DNA from 2 places in the Exiguobacterium sp. s70 genome. Region 2 is predicted to be linked to the other one. Evidence: riboswitches for the same ligand, from Rfam matches in the RefSeq annotation. Region 2 holds a riboswitch; the other holds the start of a gene.
The links. Region 2 has a riboswitch for thiamine pyrophosphate ahead of tenA (thiaminase II). Riboswitches for the same ligand answer to the same signal wherever they lie in the genome.

Region 1 (4,682 bases), on a different contig from region 2:
GTGACACATCACTCGTGATAAACAGATGAGCCGGAGATTGTGGGACGAGTCCGACTTCTTGATGTTCGCGGGCAAGGCTCTTGAGCCAAGTCGATTTGCCACTGCCGTTTCGACCGAGTACGGCAATGAGATCACCCTCGGCGACGGTCAGCTTGCTCGCTGCTAAATTGAATGTTTTTTTGTTTAATTGCGGTACGTGAAATAAAAAATCATCTCCTTTTGTCACCTCAACCGGAGAGAACGTATAATCCGGGCGGGCAACGAACGGTCCATCATAGTTGATGCGTCCGTTCACTAGTTCCACTTCTCTGTCGAAGAACCCGCCCCATAGGAAGGGTCGATGTTCGATGACGACAACGTTTACCGTCTGTGCGACGTTGTCGAGCCACTGAACGAAACGGGTTGATGTCTCGGGATCAAGGTGCGCGAGCGGCTCATCGAGCAGTAGCCATTCTGGCTTCCCGATCAAGGCGCAGGCGACAGCGATTTGTTGCTTTTCTCCACCTGAAAGGTCATGAATGACTCGGTCACGATAATCGGTCAACTGCAATTCCGCTAAAATCGTGGCCACACGCGTCATCATCTCGTCCCTCGCCACGGCAAAATTTTCGAGTGTGAAAATCAATTCCTCCTCGACCGTCTGCATGACGAACTGACTGTCAGGATCTTGAAACACCGTTCCGACACGACGATTCACCTCACCAGCTGCATACGTATCATAAGAGCGGTCAAACAAATATAGTTTGCCCGTCACGATTCCATCGCAGTTCTCTGGATACAGACGATTCAACAAAGAGAACAATGTCGATTTCCCCGACCCGCTCGCCCCTGTGATGAGAGTCCTCCCAGCAGTTAATTGAAGCGTGATGTCCGTCAATACTTTGCTCTGTTTTTCCGGATAGCGGAATGACAGCTGTTCTGCCTCAACCATGCACACGTCCCTGACGCGCGATGGCATACCCTTCGAGCGCACCCGTCCGAAGCAACAAGTCGCTTAAAATCTTACCTCCCAGACCGGCAATGAGCATCCCGCTCGTCGCTCGTAACGCGAACATCGTCGCCACGTATGTCGGACTGAGGGCAGCGAGTCCACCCATGACGTACGTATACGCGAAACTAGTCGCAGCTGCACCAAATCCGGCCAGCATGAGCACCCAAAGGTCATATCGCTTGTAGCTCGTGACCGCAAACGCCGCTTCAGCACCAAGTCCTTGAATGATCCCGACTAAAATAATACGAGGTCCAATCGCGTTACCAATCATCATCTCAATCGTCGCCGCAAGCACTTCGGACAAGAATGCGGCGCCAGGTCGGCGGATGATATAAGCCGCAATAATCGAGACGATGAACCAAATCCCAAAAATCCATTCGTACGCGATCGGTCCAATCAAGCCAGCCCATAGATTCCCGACATGTACGAACGCCAAATAGACGACAGCGAACACGACCGATAAAATGGCCAACAAGACGATTTCTTTTAACTTCCACGACTTAAGCATGCTGCTGTCCCTCGTGTGACGGGCTGTTCACGCTGAACGTGACCGTCATGACGACGTGGCTCGTCTTCGCACGGACGCGGTCGAACGTCGCCTCGTAAAATGAAAACACCGGTTCGATGTCGCCGTGAATACCCGAGGCGTAATGCATCGAGTCATTGAAAACGCCACGCTCTTTCGCAAAGGCAATTTCTTCGTAGATGATGTCCATATACTTCGCGTCCCCGAGCGGATAGAGGGCGAACTGGGAAGAGACGTACTGGGTCGATACCGGACCATTCACAGGATCAGTCGTCACGTCGAGCAGATTGTCTCCTGCCGTGTCGCCTGGGCACCCGACCGAGAACGTCCCGCTCATCGACACATGTTCCCCGGTCTTCGTTGCATGTGACAAGACGGCTTTGGCCACGTCGAACACATGCTGACTGCGTCCCCGGATGACCGTCGAGACGTCATCGGTATGCCGCCAAACGTTTTGCAAGTTCGTCTCTTTCAATGCCCCTTTGATGACACTCACAAAATCAGATGTCATTGGACTCAGCGTAAAGCGGAATCCGACGATCGGACTCGTACCACATTGGTTGTTCATGTTCTATTCCCCCTTATTGTATGTACACAAAAAAGCCGCATCCATGAGAATGCGGCCACTCGTCCAATGTAATAATCCATTAGAAAAAGTGCCACACTTCCTCACGCCGGTATTACCCGGATCGAGTCATAAGGGATTGGAGTCATGCTCACATCTCAGCCGAAGCACCCCTAGTGTAGTCCAATGTATGCGGTTATCTATGCAACGAGAAGTATAGACGACCGCTCCGAATTTGTAAACGGTTTATGTGAAAGTCACGATACCGTTCCCCGGAAGCGTGTCCTGCAACGTCGTCCAATCGAGCGCCATCTCCTCATCCGTCAACAAACACGCGTCGAGTCCGGCCTCGATGACCGCACGCTCCATCCGCTGCCCGATCAAGACGAGCTCCGTCTGACGGTCCCCGTACGGCTCGACGTAGTCGGCGGCGAGCTCAGGTTCTGCCGTGAACATGAGACTCCGCTCTTCCTCCGGCAGCGTCGCGAGCCAACGTCCCGCGTGTTCGAGCGTCGAGGCGTACCCCGCTTGCGAGAACAGGCAAGCGATGTCGTTCCGGGAGGCGATCCATAAGAAACCTTTGGCGCGGACGACTTGATCCGGGAACGCCTCGATCCAGGCGTGGAGCCGCTCCGGATGAAACGGACGGCGGCGGCGATAGACGAACGAACTGATGCCGTATTCCTCCGTCTCTGGTGTGTGTGTCTCGGCCTCTAGTTCTTGAATCCAGCCGGCGGCGTGCATCGCCTCCTCGAAATCGAACAGATTGACGTCCAACAGCTCCGTCAATTCCACATTCGCGTAAACTGACGTCAACAGTTTGGCGGTTGGATTGAGCGCATTCAACAGCCCGGCCATCTCACCGAGTTCCGTCTCGGTCACGCGGTCCGCCTTGTTCAAGACGATGATGTCCGCGAACTCGATTTGGTCGACGAGCAGGTCGACGACTTCGCGGACGTCCGTCTCATCGATGGCCTGCTTGCGTTCATGGAGCGACTCGCCCGAATTGAAATCTTTCAAGAACCGATACGCATCGACGACCGTCACCATCGCATCGATATAGACACGGCTCGTCAAGTCGATGCCAAGGGCGTCATCGGCGTATGTAAACGTTTGGGCGACTGGAATCGGTTCTGAGATGCCAGATGACTCGATGATAATCCCGTCGAGCTCACGGTCGTTCGTGATCTCCTGCACCGCTTCGAGCAGGTCTTCACGGAGCGTGCAACAGATGCAGCCGTTCGATAGCTCGACCAATTTTTCGTCCGTCCGCGAGAAACCGTTCTGCTCGATCAATCGTTCGTCGATGTTCAACTCGCTCATGTCGTTGACGATGACCGCATATTTCTTGCCGGACCGATTGTTCAACAGATGATTCATCAACGTTGTCTTGCCGCTCCCTAAATAACCGGACAGCACCGTGATTGGAATTCGTTTCATATATCCCCACTCCTAAATCGTAATCATTACTTTTTAGATAATGACGGGTCACCTTTGTCTTGTCAAGAAAAAAAAACACGCCCGTTCCCGGACGTGTTCCTTTCCCTATTCTTCCAACGCCTTGCGTTCCGCCTCGGAGCGGGGATACGTGTTCGCTTGCCACTCGGCCCGATAAATCGAATCGAGCTGCGTCAGACCGACCTCATCCTCATCCTTATCGGCATCGACACTCGGGGCCTCATCCCAGCGCGGATTCAAATACGTGTGGTCGTCTTCCCGGTTCGCATCCAATAGTTTTTGGATCCCGACCCGGGCCACTGCCGCGAGTGCCAAACCGATGCCTGCACGAACGAGCAATCGCTTCACCATCTCTTTACCTCCTTATCGTCCAAACCGATAGAGCGGCATCCCTTTCACGTCTGTATCAATTTTAAAGACCGACCCTGCGTCCGGATGGGCTTTGAGTGCCTCGTCATCCATCCCTTCACGAGCCGTCGTGATGGCGAGTTGGTTCAAGTCGTCGCCGACAAAACAACACGACGTGACGTTCGGGGCCGGCACGAGCACTTCGAGCACTTTTTCACCCGTCTTCGGGTTCCAGCGCGAGACACGGCCGCCGGCAAAGTGTGCAATCCATAAGAACCCTTCCTCATCGGACGTCATGCCGTCCGGGAATCCTTCCTCGACGGTAAAATCGATGATAGCCTCCCCTTCGCCGAGCGTCCCCGTCTTCAAGTCAAAGGCGTATTTACGGACCGTCTCGGTCGGTGTATCGATATGATAGAACGTCGAATGGTCGGGTGACCATGTCAGTCCGTTCGATAATGTCAACTCGCTCAACATGACCTCGGTCGTGCCGTCGCGATTCAGGCGGTATAGCGTCGCTTGTTCCGCCTCGTCTTCAAGATGGAGCGTGCCGGCGAAGATGCGTCCGTACGGGTCGGCTTTGCCGTCATTGAAGCGGAGCTTTCCTTCCGGGTCGTCGAGTTCGACGATTTTATCGAGCTCTTTTGACGTCTCGTCCCACTCATAAATCCCGTCTTTCAAGCCGACGACGACGCCGTCCGTCACTTTCGGGACCGCGAACCCGATCTGTTGTCCCATATCGAACGACGACAATTCATCTTCCTTCTCATCGTACCACCAAAGTGTATGTCCCT
Region 2 (4,682 bases):
GACGGCGACGCCGTCCGCCCCGTCGTTCCGAATCATCGAAACGTGTTCCGGTGAGATGCCGCCAATCCCCACGATTGGCAGCTCTCGATACAAGGCTCGAACTTGGCGGATGAGAACCGTCCCGTTCACTGCCCCGGCGTCTTCTTTCGAATTCGTCGGGTAGACCGGACCGATGCCCACATAATCCGCATGCTCGATGGCCGCCGCTACTTCTTCGAGCGTATGCACCGAGACACCAAGCCATTTGTTCGGGCCGATTCGCTCACGAACGCGTGCGACCTCGGCATCATCCTGTCCGATATGCACGCCGTCGGCATCGATGCGCTCTGCTAGTTCGACGTCATCATTGATGATGAACGGAACATCGTATGAGCGGCAGAGTGTTTGCAACGCTCTCGCCATCGCTTCTTTTTTATCCCCATACAGTGCATGTTTACCTTTTTCGCGAAATTGAAAACATGTCACGCCACATTGAAGTGCCGTTTCCACCGTCTGGAGCAAGTCTTCCGCGTTCGCGGTTCCACAAATAAAGTAGAGCCGCAACTGCTCAGCGATAGTTCGTTGTGATAGATTCAAGCGTCACACCTGCCTCTCCATGTGTCGCATACGCCCAGTGATTCGTCGGTCCATGTCCGGCACCGATATCGAGTCCATGCGTGATGGCACTTTGAATGAATCGCTTGGCGGTCACCGTCGCCTCGAGGATAGAATAGCCTTTGGCCAGTTCCGCCGTGAGCGCTGCCGAGAACGTACAACCGGTGCCATGCGTGTCACTCGTCTGGATGCGCGGGGCCGACAGGAGGAACGCCTCTGACACCGTCATGACCAAATCGTCCGCAGTTGCGCCATCGAGATGTCCCCCTTTTAAAATAACGGCACGGACACCGTACGCTAACATCCGTTCTGCTGCTTCGATGCGGTCTTCAAACGTCCGAATCGTCATGCCCGTCAACACTTCCGCTTCTGGCACGTTCGGTGTGACGACGGTCGCGAGCGGCAAGAGGGATGTCTTGAGCGCTTGGACCGCCGAATCCTGAAGCAGCGAGGCCCCGCCTTTCGCAATCATGACCGGGTCAACGACGAGCCGATTGAATGTGTGACGCCGCACCCCGTCAGCGACCACCTCGATGTGCGCCGCATCGAACAACATCCCGGTCTTGCACGCCGCAATCATAAAGTCTGAACCGATTGCATCGAGTTGTTGCGTCACGAGTTCTGATGACACCGCCTCGACCCCATGCACCCCACGCGTGTTTTGGGCCGTGACAGCCGTCAAAACACTCGTCCCGAACACACCGAGCTCTTGAAACGTCTTCAAATCAGCTTGAATGCCAGCGCCACCGCCCGAATCCGAACCGGCAATCGTCAACACTTGCTGCCGTATCATGACACCACCTCGATGCGGTCACTCGGCAACTCGACCGCCGTCATCTTGCCCAGCTCATTCAAGAAGTGAACGGGGAAGTCACCCGGCCCGTCGGCCAAAGCGGTAGCGAGTTCCCCGCACCGGGCATAACCGGCGAGCGCTGTCGCCGTGGCCGTGACCGCATCCCGTTCGACCGCAAGGAACGCACCGACGACCGCACTGAGTAAACAACCGGTCCCTGTCGTCCGGGCCATCGCGCCAGTGCCGCCTTTAATTTCAATCGTCACGTCCCCGTCGCTGACGACATCCGTCTCTCCGGTCACGGCAACGACACAGGTGTAGCGCTTAGCCGCTTCACACGCGATGTGATTCAAATCAACCCGCGTTTCCCCGGCGTCCACGCCGCGTGCCGCCGCGTCGAGGCCAATCAATGTCGCGATTTCTCCGGCATTCCCACGGATGACCGTCGCACGGACAGATTGCAGAATCTCCTTGGCGACGTCGCGCCGGAATGAGGTCGCCCCGACACCAACCGGATCGAAGACGACTGGACGATCTGCTTGATTCGCCGCCTGTCCGGCTCGAATCATTGTACGTTCCGTCATTGCATCGAGCGTACCAATATTGAGCACGAGCGCATCGCTTAAAGACGCCATCTCGGCCACTTCTTCAACCGCTGACGCCATGACCGGGGCCGCCCCGATGGCGAGCAATCCGTTCGCCGAAAAGTTGGCGACGACGATGTTCGTGATGTTGTGGATGAGTGGCCGCTCGGCTCTGACTTTATCCCATAAGTCGCGCTTCATCGTGTCACCCCCGCCGGTAAATCCCACGACTCGAGCGTCCACGCCATCTCCCAAAACGCATGCTCGTAATAACAACTCTTCAAGAACAGCTGTTGATACCGGACCCGTTCTTCCGCCGTCGCCTGCCCAGCGAGCACGTCGAGCCGTTCAATCTGTTCCTCGACGAGGTCGCGGAACCATTCCGACCCGTACGTCGCAATCCACGTCGCATAAATCGGGTGGTCGGGTGTCGTGTCTTTCATGCGTTCGCCAATCTCGTAATAAACCCAATAGCACGGCAAAATTGCTGCGAGCACATCACCGAGCGTCGGACCGGCCTGTTGCATATGGAGCGCATAGGCGTAAGCCGTCGGGGCCGGCTCAAACGTCGCCCACTCCGCCTCCGTCACGTCGAGCAAGGTGAAAAACTCACGATGCAGCGCATGCTCCGCTTCGATGGTATGGAGCGCGTGCGTCAAAAAGCGGCTCGCCACTTCCATGTTCGGGGCGAGGGTCGCGCCTTTCGCCTGTACTTTTGAGAACTGATTCAAATAATACGAGTCTTGCATGACGTAATGTCGAAACTTCGCCTCGTCGAGTTCACCCGTTCCGAGCTCGCGGACGAACGGATGGTCAAAGCTGGCTTGAAACAAGGCATCGGCCTCTTGTCGTAAATGTGCGGTGAATGTCATGTTTTCTCCTCCTTTGTAATCAAAAAAGACGCCGCCTCCCATAACGGAAGCGGCGTCGGATTTACACAAAGTGTACGAAAACAATCGGTTCGCCCACTTCCCTACGCTAGCGTGAACTAGATCAGGTTCAAAGGGTCTGGACCTCGTCCATCTCAGCCGCGTCACGCGACTCCCCTAGTGGTAAACATTATGAAATTCGGTCGTCTACGACCACATCATATCAGTCTTTCTCCGTACTGAAAACCCTTTATCGTGAGAATCGCCGGTTCAACAACGTCCCCATTCGCGAGAACCGCTCGGTGCCGAGCTTGCGCCGGTTCGAGGCGGCGAACACGTAATAATCAACTTTGCCCATATAATAAATCAAACGCAGGCCGGCCAAGAAGAACGTGATCGTCGTGCTGACGGCAAAGCCGACACCGTACCAATCGATGCCGCGCGGCAAGAGCAGTAACGTGAACAACGCGTTCAACGTGAAGAACGAGATGTTGACGAACAACGCCCCGCGCCGGTCCTCGAAATAGAGCAACAACAACGTCAAGATGAGAATCATCGCATTCGCGAACGCCGCGAGCGTCGTCATCCGAAAGATTTGACCGATTTCATCCGGGACACCAATCCAACTGACGAACGCACCCGCCATCAGGATGGCGAACAGCGTCACCACGCCTTGGCTCCGCGCGAGTCGAATCAACTCATTTTTCAATACGGACGTCATCGTCTGTTTCGCCTTCTCGATTTGATGGAGTGCCCCGCCGTAGTTGATCAATCCATAAAACGTACGGTAGCGCTCATAAAACCGGGTCTCAACAGCGACGACGAACAACAGTTGCGTCGGGATAATCGTCAAGTACGACCAAAAGATGGCCGTGTCATAATACGGGTTGAACAAGAACGAGTCCGCGATGATCACACGTCCTTCACCGAACCAGATGATGAAATTCGTGACCCAAATCCCGAGCACGTACAACACGCCGATGGCGAACAAGTCTGGATAGCGGTCGAAGTACTTGAAGTACGAGAACTCTTTCACCGCGTAACGGAGCGGGAACGTCCGGAGCATCGCGAAGAACAACCCGAACAACGTCACAATCATCCCGACCGTAAAACCGAGCAACAGCTCGAGACTCGACGGGTCGACCATGAGACGGCTAATCGCATAGACGCTCCCGACCGAGATGAGTCCGCCGAGCAGGAAGCTATAGGCCACCGCTTGATAATACTTGGCGGCACTTAAAAACAAGAACATGACCCAGATGACGTTAATCGTCATGAATAAAACGAACAACGTCAGTTTGTACAGAAAATCGAGCGGCGACAATAGCCAAAAGATACTATACAGCAAGGCTGCCGCGAGAATCGTCACTTTGAGCATCCCGGTGAACACCGGGAAAATCTCATGCGCCTTCTTCTCATAAAACAAGTCCGCCACGTATCGGGTGACGACGAGCTGTTGAAAACTGAACAAGATTTGCGAGAAGATGAACGCGTACGAGACCGAGATCATGAAGAGCGTCCGTTCGGCGAGCGACAACGTCGGCATTTGGAACGCCAACCATTGAATCGTACCGACGACCAAGATGACGATCAACCACGGTCCGGACGTGACGAGGCCGGAGAACGTGTACGCCTTCAGCCGGGACGAATAGTAGTCTTCTTGGAACAACTTCTGCAACTTAAACCCGATGCCCGCCATACTGTTCCCTCCTCGCTTCATAGATAGCCTTATAGCGGTCCACGACTTGTTGGAGACGATAATATTGGCGTACCCGCTCCCGTCCGTTCTTGCCGAACCGCATTCGTTCCTGCGGGTAATCCATCATCCATTCGACTTTGTCG

Region 1: it holds a riboswitch for thiamine pyrophosphate, as region 2 does, so the genes downstream of both, KNP84_RS10785 (Ykof family thiamine-binding protein) here and tenA (thiaminase II) in region 2, are expected to answer to the same signal.

The regions. Positions count from the first base shown of each region.
Region 1 is NZ_JACSLV010000004.1:108,653-113,334, reverse strand. Features, by position in the region: gene KNP84_RS10795 (ABC transporter ATP-binding protein) at 1-931, opposite strand, end outside; gene KNP84_RS10790 (ECF transporter S component) at 924-1,499, opposite strand; gene KNP84_RS10785 (Ykof family thiamine-binding protein) at 1,492-2,085, opposite strand; TPP riboswitch at 2,167-2,267, opposite strand; gene KNP84_RS10780 (GTP-binding protein) at 2,329-3,522, opposite strand; gene KNP84_RS10775 (hypothetical protein) at 3,628-3,891, opposite strand; gene KNP84_RS10770 (SMP-30/gluconolactonase/LRE family protein) at 3,904-4,682, opposite strand, start outside.
Region 2 is NZ_JACSLV010000006.1:58,680-63,361, reverse strand. Features, by position in the region: gene thiE (thiamine phosphate synthase) at 1-576, opposite strand, end outside; gene thiD (bifunctional hydroxymethylpyrimidine kinase/phosphomethylpyrimidine kinase) at 548-1,384, opposite strand; gene thiM (hydroxyethylthiazole kinase) at 1,384-2,172, opposite strand; gene tenA (thiaminase II) at 2,169-2,843, opposite strand; TPP riboswitch at 2,925-3,029, opposite strand; gene pelG (exopolysaccharide Pel transporter PelG) at 3,091-4,539, opposite strand; gene pelF (GT4 family glycosyltransferase PelF) at 4,520-4,682, opposite strand, start outside.